2 regions of the Paucibacter sediminis genome follow, and region 1 is predicted to be linked to the other one. Evidence: riboswitches for the same ligand, from Rfam matches in the RefSeq annotation. Region 1 holds a riboswitch; the other holds the start of a gene.
The links. Region 1 has a riboswitch for S-adenosylhomocysteine ahead of ahcY (adenosylhomocysteinase). Riboswitches for the same ligand answer to the same signal wherever they lie in the genome.
Positions count from the first base shown of each region.

Region 2: linked by a shared signal. The riboswitch ahead of metH (methionine synthase) and the one ahead of ahcY (adenosylhomocysteinase) in region 1 are both predicted to bind S-adenosylhomocysteine.

Region 1 covers NZ_CP116346.1:2,343,991-2,348,708, forward strand. Annotated here, with positions in the region: gene metF (methylenetetrahydrofolate reductase [NAD(P)H]) at 1-360, opposite strand, end outside; gene PFX98_RS10815 (TlyA family RNA methyltransferase) at 357-1,151, opposite strand; gene ahcY (adenosylhomocysteinase) at 1,162-2,586, opposite strand; S-adenosyl-L-homocysteine riboswitch at 2,675-2,749, opposite strand; gene PFX98_RS10825 (HAD-IIB family hydrolase) at 2,820-3,614, shown strand; gene PFX98_RS10830 (AraC family transcriptional regulator) at 3,611-4,561, opposite strand; gene PFX98_RS10835 (aldo/keto reductase) at 4,713-4,718, shown strand, end outside.
Region 2 covers NZ_CP116346.1:2,008,153-2,012,870, reverse strand. Annotated here, with positions in the region: gene metH (methionine synthase) at 1-1,161, opposite strand, end outside; S-adenosyl-L-homocysteine riboswitch at 1,215-1,313, opposite strand; gene PFX98_RS09150 (HD-GYP domain-containing protein) at 1,440-2,636, shown strand; gene PFX98_RS09145 (substrate-binding periplasmic protein) at 2,688-3,419, shown strand; gene PFX98_RS09140 (homocysteine S-methyltransferase family protein) at 3,420-4,484, opposite strand; gene PFX98_RS09135 (ExeA family protein) at 4,551-4,718, shown strand, end outside.

The DNA of each region.
Region 1 (4,718 bases):
GCGGATGAAGCGCACCAGCTCGGCCGCATAGCGGAACTCGCCCGCGGTGGCCGTGCCGCTGGGCAGATCGCCGCGCAGCGCCACCACGCGGCGGATGTTCTGCGCGCGGTAGGTGGCCAAAATCTCTGCGATGTTCTCGCGCGTGGAACCCACGCAGGAGAGATGCGGCGCGGCCTCATAGCCCATCGCCGCGATCTCGCTCACGGTGGCCAGGGTCTTCTCGCGGGTGGAGCCACCGGCGCCGTAGGTGACGCTGAAGTACTGCGGCTTCAGCACGCTCAGCTCCTGCACCACGGTCTTGAGCTTCTCCGCCCCCACGGGGGTGTTGGGCGGGAAGAATTCGAAACTCACCGCTGTCATGGTGTGTGTTCCTTTGCTGCGTTCGTCTTCGCTGCCTGCGGACCTTCGGCCCACAGGAAGAATTCCTTGTTGCCATCACCACCGGTGATGGGGCTTTCAAAGTAGTCGCGTACCTGCCAGTCCAGGGCGGCGGCGGCCTCGCGGGCGCGCGCCTCCAGCAGCGGGTACTGCTTGGCGTCCTTCACCAGGCCGCCGCGCGCCAGGGCCTTGGGCCCCAGCTCGAACTGCGGCTTGATCAGCAGCAAGACCTGACCCCCGGGCGCCAGCCAGGGCGCCAGCTGGGGCAGGGCGCCGAGCATGGAGATGAAGCTCAGGTCGCCGACGATGAGCGCAAAGCCCTCGGCCGGGGCCTGCTCGCGCAGCGCCGAGCCCGCCAGCTCGCGCACATGCAGGCCTTCCAGCGCGCAGATACGCGGGTCGGCCGCCAGCGCGGCATGCAGCTGGCCATGGCCCACGTCCACGCCCACCACGCGCGCGGCACCCGCCTTCAGCAGGCAATCGCTGAAGCCGCCGGTGCTCTGGCCCATGTCCAGCACCGTCAGCCCGGCGACCGCCAGGCCCGTGTGCGCCAGCGCGCCTTCGAGCTTGAGCCCGCCGCGCGAGACATAGCGCAGCTCCGCGTCATCGCTGATGCGGAGCTCGGCGAACTCCGGCAACTCCTCGCCCGCCTTGCGAATGGCCGACCAGCCCTTGGCCGAGTGCCACTCGGCCGCGGCCGCGCTGATCAGCCGCTGCGCGGCCGAACGCGTGGGCGCCAGGCCCTTGGCGACCAACAACTGGTCTGCGCGCATTGCTCGCCGCTCAGTAGCGGTAGGTGTCGGGCTTGTACGGGCCCTGCTTGGGCACGCCGATATAGGCCGCCTGCTCATCGCTGAGCTCGCTCAGCTGCGCATTCAGCGTGGTCAGCTGCAGGCGCGCCACCTTCTCGTCCAGGTGCTTGGGCAGCACATAGACCTTGCCGATGTCGTAGGCGTCCTTGTGCGCGAACAGCTCGATCTGCGCGATCGTCTGGTTGGCAAACGAGGAGCTCATCACATAGCTCGGGTGGCCGGTGCCGCAGCCCAGGTTCACCAGGCGGCCCTTGGCCAAGAGGATGATGCGCTTGCCGTCCGGGAAAATGACGTGATCGACCTGCGGCTTGATCTCTTCCCACTCGTACTTCTCGATCGAGGCGATGTCGATCTCGTTGTCGAAGTGGCCGATATTGCAGACGATGGCGTTGTGCTTCATCGCGGCCATGTGCTCGTGGCGGATCACGCCCTTGTTGCCGGTGGTGGTGACGAAGATGTCGGCCTTGTCGGCGGCGTATTCCATCGTCACGACGCGGAAGCCTTCCATCGCCGCCTGCAGCGCGCAGATCGGGTCGATCTCGGTGACCCAGACCTGCGCCGACAACGCGCGCATCGCCTGGGCCGAGCCCTTGCCCACATCGCCATAGCCGGCGATCACGGCGATCTTGCCGGCGATCATCACGTCGGTGGCGCGCTTGATGCCGTCCACCAGCGATTCGCGGCAGCCGTAGAGGTTGTCGAACTTGCTCTTGGTGACCGAGTCGTTGACATTGATGGCGCGGAACAGCAGCGAGCCCTTGGCCGACATTTCCTTCAGGCGGTGCACGCCGGTGGTGGTCTCCTCGGTCACGCCGATGATCTCGGCGCTCTTGCGGGTGTACCAGCTCGGGTCCTGGGCGATCTTGGCCTTGATGGCGGCGAACAGGATGCGTTCTTCCTCGCTGCCCGGGTTGGCCAGCACGGAGAGATCCTTCTCGGCCTTCTGGCCCAGGTGCATCAGCAGCGTGGCGTCGCCGCCATCGTCCAGGATCATGTTGGGGCCTTCGCCCGGCGTGCCGGCCGCACCGAATTCAAAGATGCGGTGCGTGTAGTCCCAGTAGTCTTCCAGGGTCTCGCCCTTGTAGGCGAACACCGGCGTGCCGCGGGCCACCAGGGCGGCGGCGGCATGGTCTTGCGTGGAGAAGATATTGCACGAGGCCCAGCGCACTTCGGCACCCAGGGCCTGCAGGGTCTCGACCAGCACGCCGGTCTGGATCGTCATGTGCAGCGAGCCGGTGATGCGCGCGCCCTTGAGGGGCTGGCTGGTGGCGTACTCGCGGCGGATCGCCATCAGCGCGGGCATCTCGCTCTCGGCGATGTTCAGTTCCTTGCGACCCCAGTCGGCCAGCGACAGGTCGGCAATCTTGTATTCGGTGGTGGTGGCAGCGGCATTCATCAGCGGGCTCCTTCAATGACAAAACGTCGAAGCCGCTGACGCCGTGAGGGAGGGTCTGAAAAGACAACGATCACCCACGCAGGACGTCAGCGGGTGAGCGCGGTTGCAAAGAAAGTCTCCGAGCCTGGCCTCTAAGCAAGAGGTTGCAACGCTCCTCGGAAGCCACGGATTCTAAACGCATCGCGCAGCTCGTTCGCTCGAACAGGCATGGGGAATGGGCACAATCGGCGCCCATGCTGCCTCTTGCCTCCTGCCCGCCCGCGGCTCTCGGCCGCCTGCGCGGTGTGCTCACCGATATCGACGACACCCTCACCGCCGAGGGCGCCATCGCGCCGGCCGCCTTGCAAGCCTTGCACGATCTGGCCGCCGCCGGGCTGCCGGTGATCGCGATCACCGGGCGCCCGGCCGGCTGGAGCGAGCCCTTCGCGCTGGCCTGGCCGGTGCGCGCCATCGTGGCCGAGAACGGTGCGGTGATGCTGCAGAACCAGGGCGGCCAGTTGCGCCGCAGTTTTTATTGCCAGGACGAGGCGACCCGCCGTGAAAACTTCGCGCGCCTGCAGCGCTGCGCCGCCGACGTGCTGGCGCGCGTGCCGGGCGCCACGCTGGCCGAGGACAGCGCCGGCCGCCTCACCGACATCGCGGTGGACCACAGCGAGTTCGCGCATCTGGACGCGGCGCAGATCGATGCCGTCTGCGCGGTGATGCGCGCGCATGGCCTGCAGGCCACCGTCAGCTCCATCCACATCAATGGCTGGATCGGCGCGCACAGCAAGCGCACGGCGGCCGACTGGGCGGTGCAGGCCCTGCTGGGCGAGGCCTTCGTGCCGGCCGACTGGTTGTATGTGGGCGACTCCAGCAACGACGAGCAGATGTTCGCGTCCATCCCGCTCAGCGTGGGGGTGGCGAACATCGCGCGCTTTGTGCCGCAGCTGCGCAGCCTGCCGGCCTATGTCACGGCCGCCGAGCGCGGCGCGGGCTTCGCCGAGGCGGCGGCGGCGCTGCTGGCGGCGCGCGCCGCTGGGGCTTAGGCGGCAGCCGCTCCGCGCCACTGCGCCATATCGCTGCGCGGCGGCGTGCCGAACAGGCGCCGGTATTCGCGGCTGAACTGCGAGGGGCTTTCGTAACCCACCTGGTGCGCGGCCGCGGCGGCGTCCAGACCCTCGGCCAGCATCAGGCGGCGCGCCTGCTGCAGGCGCAGCTGCTTCTGGTATTGCAGGGGCGAGAGGCTGGTGAGCTGCTTGAAATGCTGGTGCAGGCTGGAAGGGCTCATATGCGCCAGCGTGGCCAGCTCCTCGATGCGCAGCGGCTCGGCATAGCGCTGCGTGAGCGCATCGACGGCGCGCGCGACGCGCTGGGTGCTGCTGTCGCCGCTGGCCAGCGCGCGCAGCTGAGCGCCCAGCGGGCCGGTGAGCACGCGGTAGAAGATCTCGCGCTGCAGCATCGGCCCCAGCATGGCCTGGTCCTGCGGCGTATCCAGCAGCTGCAGCAGGCGCAGCGCGGCGTCCAGCAGCGGCGTGGTGACGGGGCTCAGGTTCAGCCCCACCGGCGCGGCGGCGCGCGCGGCCTGGGCTGGCGAGGGGGCCGGGGCGGCCGGGCCGCACTGCAGCAGCAGATCGGCCAGCATCTGCGTGCTGCTGCTCAGGCGCAGGCACAGATAGGGCTGGGCGGGGCTGGCCTCGGTGATCTGGCCGAGCGGCAGCATGGTCATCGAGACCAGCAGGCAGTGCAGCGGGTCATAACGCAATGTCTGCGCGCCCAGCTGGGCCTGCTTGCGGCCCTGCAGCACCAGCACCAGGCCGGGCGCATAGACGGCCGGCAGGGCCTGGGCGGTGGCACTGGCGCGTATCAGGGCCAGGCCGGGCAGGGCGGTGTCGTGCAGGCCATCGGCGGGGGCGTGGCGCAGGGCCAGGGCCAGCGCGCGTTGGCGCAGGCGCTCCAGCTCGGCGGCGTCTTGGGGGTGTGGGGCTTCGGCCATGGGGCGGATTGTGCAAGCCTACGGCCAGGTGCGAGGCGGCCGGCGCGGCAGATTCGGAGTTTTGGGCAAGCATGGGCGAGCTTTTCGCTGGGCTCGGCGTGCCCTCGTTCCTATGCTGCGAGGGGTCAACAAACCAAGGAAAGAGAACAGCATGAGC
Region 2 (4,718 bases), 340 kb from region 1:
CATCTTGCCGGCGCCAAAGCGGTCGCCGACGATGTTCATACCCGCCATCAGCGGGCCCTCGATCACATGCAGGGGCCGGCCGCCCTTGGCCAGGATGGCCTGGTAGGCCTCCTCGGTGTCTTCGTTGATGAAGTCGGTGATGCCATGCACGAGGGCATGCGAGAGCCGCTCCTCCACCGTGCCGGCGCGCCAGGCCAGGCGTGCGGAGTCGTCCTTGGCGGCGCCCTTGGCGCTCTCGGCCACCTCGATGAGGCGCTCGCCAGAGTCGGGCCGGCGGTTCAGCACCACATCCTCAACGCGCTCGCGCAGCACCGGCTCCAGGTCGTCATAGACGCCCACCATGCCGGCGTTGACGATGCCCATGTCCATGCCCGCCTGGATGGCGTGATAGAGGAACACGGTGTGGATGGCCTCGCGCACCGGCTCGTTGCCGCGGAAGCTGAAGCTCACGTTCGAGACCCCGCCGCTGACCTTGGCGCCCGGCAGGTTCTGCTTGATCCAGCGCGTGGCATTGATGAAGTCCACCGCGTAGTTGTCGTGCTCCTCGATGCCGGTGGCGATGGCGAAGATATTGGGGTCGAAGATGATGTCCTCGGGGTCGAAGCCCACCTCGTCCACCAGGATGCGGTAGGCACGCGCGCAGATCTCGGTCTTGCGCGCGAAGGTGTCGGCCTGGCCCTTCTCGTCAAAGGCCATCACCACCGCGGCGGCGCCATAGCGGCGCACCAGCTTGGCCTGGCGCTTGAACTCGGCCTCGCCCTCCTTGAGCGAGATCGAGTTGACGATGCCCTTGCCCTGGATGCACTTGAGCCCGGCCTCGATCACCTCCCACTTGGAGCTGTCGATCATGATGGGCACGCGTGCGATCTCGGGCTCGGAGGCGATCAGGTTGAGGAAGCGCACCATCGCGGCCTTGCTGTCCAGCATGGCCTCGTCCATATTGATGTCGATCACCTGGGCGCCGTTCTCCACCTGCTGGCGCGCCACCGCCAGCGCCTCCTCGAACTGGCCGTTCAGGATCAGGCGCGCAAAGGCCTTGGAGCCGGTGACATTGGTGCGCTCGCCGATGTTGACGAACAGGGTGCCGGCGCCGATCTGCACCGGCTCCAGGCCCGAGAGCTTCATCGGCGGAGGGGTGGTGGCGGTGCTGGTATCGGTCATTGTCGGCCTCGGTGGACAGGGCCGCGAACTCACCGCGGCCACAAGAAATCATGGTTCGGTGAGCGTCGTTGCTGAGCGGGCGGGTGCGCCGGGCTCCGGTCCGAGCCTGGCGGCGCCTGGGTGGGCAAGCCGTCGCAACGCTCCTCGAACCGTCGGGGATTTTACGCTGAAGCCCGGGGAAGCTACCCACGCCGGCCGGGTCAACTCAAGCTTATGCTCGCAACAACCGAAAACCATGCGTGCCCTTGGCCATCGCCAGGGCTTTCGAGCGCCACCCCTTGGACCTGATACATCTCCCACCCAAAGCCCTGCGCGTCGGCCAGGTGCTGACCTTTGCCGTGCGCGATGCGGAGGGCAAGCTGCTGTTCGCGGCCGGCCAGGTGCTGCCCAACACGGGCCTGGTGCATGCGTTGATCGAGCGCGGCGCCTATGCCTATGCGCATGAGACCAAGGAATACCAGCGCGCCCTGGCCCACAAGATGGACACCATGATGCACCAGGGCGCGGTGCTGGCCGACATCGTCAAGGCCGAGACCCAGTTCCGCCCCGACCGCGGCACGCGCGCCGCCGAGCTGAGCGAATCCGCCGCCTGGGCCGATCTGCAGCTGCATGCCCGCAGCCTGCTGCGCGACCCGCAGCGCGAGGACTTTCTGCAGCGCCTGCAGATCCTGCATGACGCGGCGCTGGCGCGGCTGCAGCAGCATCCCGATGCGGTGCTGACGCTGTTGATCTTCGACGCCAGCCAGGGCTTTCAGGACTACAGCTCGCGCCATGCCCTGCTGAGCCTGGTGCTGGCCGATCTGCTGGGGCGCCAGCTGGCGCTGGGCGCGGCCGAGCAGAGCGCCCTGACGCAGGCGGCGCTGAGCATGAACCTCAGCATGAGCGTGGCACAGGACCGCCTGGCCGGCCAGGAAGACAAGCTCAGCGCCCGCCAGCGCGACGAGCTGATGGGCCATGGCGACCGCAGCGCCGAACTGCTGCGCAAGCTGGGCGTGAGCGACGAGCTCTGGCTGGGCGCGGTGCGCCTGCACCACGACGCCGGCCCCGGCCCGCTGCAGGGGCGCGCGCCGGCCGAGCAACTGGCGCGCCTGCTGCGCCGCGTCGACATCTTCGGTGCGCGCCTGAGCCCGCGCCGCTCGCGCAAGGCCATGGCGGGCGCGGCCGCTGCCCGTGCGGTGTTCCTGGACGAGCTGCAGCAGCCCGACCCGGCCGGTGCCGCGCTGATCAAGGCCGTGGGCCTCTACCCGCCCGGCTCGCTGGTGCGGCTGGCCAACGGCGAGCTGGGCATCGTCGTGAAACGCGGCCACAGCGCCAACGAACCCATCGTCGCGGCGCTGCTGGGCAAGAGCGGCGCGCCCCTGAGCGACCCGGTGCCGCGCGACACCCGCCTGGCCAGCCAGGCCATCGCCGCCAGCCTGGCCCCGCACGAACTCAAGCTGTTCGTGAACATGGACAAGCTGCTGAAGGTGAGCTGAACGGGCGGCACAATCGGTCTTCCACAGCGCTTGCAACAAGTGGGAGGCTCGGTGAACCGTCGCCAATTGCTGGCTCGGCTGGCCGCGGGCAGCGCGGCCAGCTTCGCTGCCCATGCCGAGAGCAGTTTGCGGGCCTATGCCGAGGTCTGGCCGCCCTATTGCTACCAGGAGGGCGAGCGCAGCACCGGCTATGCGGTCGAGTTGCTGCGCGAGATGGCCGGCCTGGCCGAGCTGGGGCTGAGTATCGAGCTGCTGCCCTGGAAGCGCGCCCTGCGCTATGCAGAGCAGGAGCGCGACGCGCTGATCTTTCCCACCGCGCGCAATCCGGAGCGCGAGCCACGCTTCCACTGGATCGGCCCGCTGGCGCCACGCCAGCTCTGGCTCTACGGCCGGCCGGGCAGCCGCCCGCCGCAGCTTGAGCTGATCCAAGGCCGCATTGCCACCGTGCGCGGCGATGCCGCCATCGACGAGCTGCTCAGCTCGGGCGTGCCACCCAGGCTGCTGGATCCCAGCACCGACATCGGCCACGCGGTGCAGAAGTTCCTGGCCGGCCGTGTGGACTATTTCTATGACACCGAACTCTCGGCCGCCTGGCAGCTGCGCCAGGCAGGCCAGGCCGCGGCGGCGCACAAGCTGCTGATGCTCAGCGACGGCGGGGCCTACTACTACGCCCTCAACGCCGGGGCCGCGCCCGCCCTGGCCGCCCGGCTGCAACAGGCGCTCGAACGGCTGCGCGCCGAGGGCCGCGTCAAGGCCCTGCTGCAGCGTTTCGGCGGGGCCTGATCAGGCCGCCTGCTGCACCAGGCCGCTGAACAGCTTGGCGCCGCAGGGCCGCGGCTTGTAGGCCGAGACGTTCTTGGCAATTGCCGCGATATGCGCCGGCGTGGTGCCGCAGCAGCCGCCGGCGATGTTCAGGAAGCCGCTCTTGGCGAAGTCGGCCATCAGGCTGCCGGTGACCTCGGGGGTCTCGTCGAAGCCGGTGTCGCTCATCGGGTTGGGCAGGCCGGCGTTCGGGTAGCAGCTGATCGCGGTGCTGCCCGCGGCCTTGGCCAGCTCCTCGATATAGGGCCGCATCAGGGTCGCGCCGAGCGCGCAGTTCAGGCCGATCGCCAGCGGCTTGGCATGGCGCACCGAATGCCAGAAGGCGGTGACGGTCTGGCCCGAGAGGATGCGGCCGGAGGCATCTGTGACGGTGCCGGAGACGATCACCGGCAGGCGCTCGCCGGTGTCCTCCATCAGCTCGTCGAGCGCGAAGATGGCGGCCTTGGCGTTCAGCGTGTCGAAGATGGTTTCGACCAGGAACAGGTCCACGCCGCCATCGAGCAAGCCCTTGGCCTGCTCGTAGTAGGCGGCGCGCAGGGTGTCGAAATCGACATTGCGGGCGCCCGGGTCGTTCACGTCCGGGCTGATGCTGGCGGTGCGCGGCGTCGGGCCCAGGGCGCCGGCGGCGAAGCGCGGTTTCTCGGGCGTGCTGTACTTGGCGCAGGCCTCGCGCGCGATGCGGGCCGCCGCCACATTCATCTCGTAGGCATGGTCCTGCAGGCCATAGTCCTCCTGCGCCACCGAGGTCGAGCCAAAGGTGTTGGTCTCGATGATGTCGGCGCCGGCCGCCAGGTATTGCTCGTGGATCTCGCGCACCACCTCGGGCTTGGTGAGCGGCAGCAGATCGTTGTTGCCCTTCAGGTCCTTGGGGTGATCGGTGAACTGCGTGCCGCGGAAATCCGCCTCGCCCAGCTTGTAGCGCTGGATCATCGTGCCCATCGCACCGTCGAGGATGAGGATGCGTTGCTGCAGAAGCTCGGGCAGCTGGGCGCCGCGCGTGTAGCCTTGGGAGGTGGATGCGTTCATGGCGGCATTGTAGAAAACCCGGCAAGACCTCATGCAGCGCCGGCCAACCGTTACCATGCCGCCGCCATGTACGCGAAATTCTTCGGCCTCGGCCAGGAGCCCTTCTCGATCGCGCCCGACCCTCGCTACCTGTTCATGAGCGAGCGTCACCGCGAGGCGCTGGCGCATCTGCTCTACGGCCTGCGCGGCGGCGGCGGCTTCGTGCTGCTGACCGGCGAGATCGGCGCCGGCAAG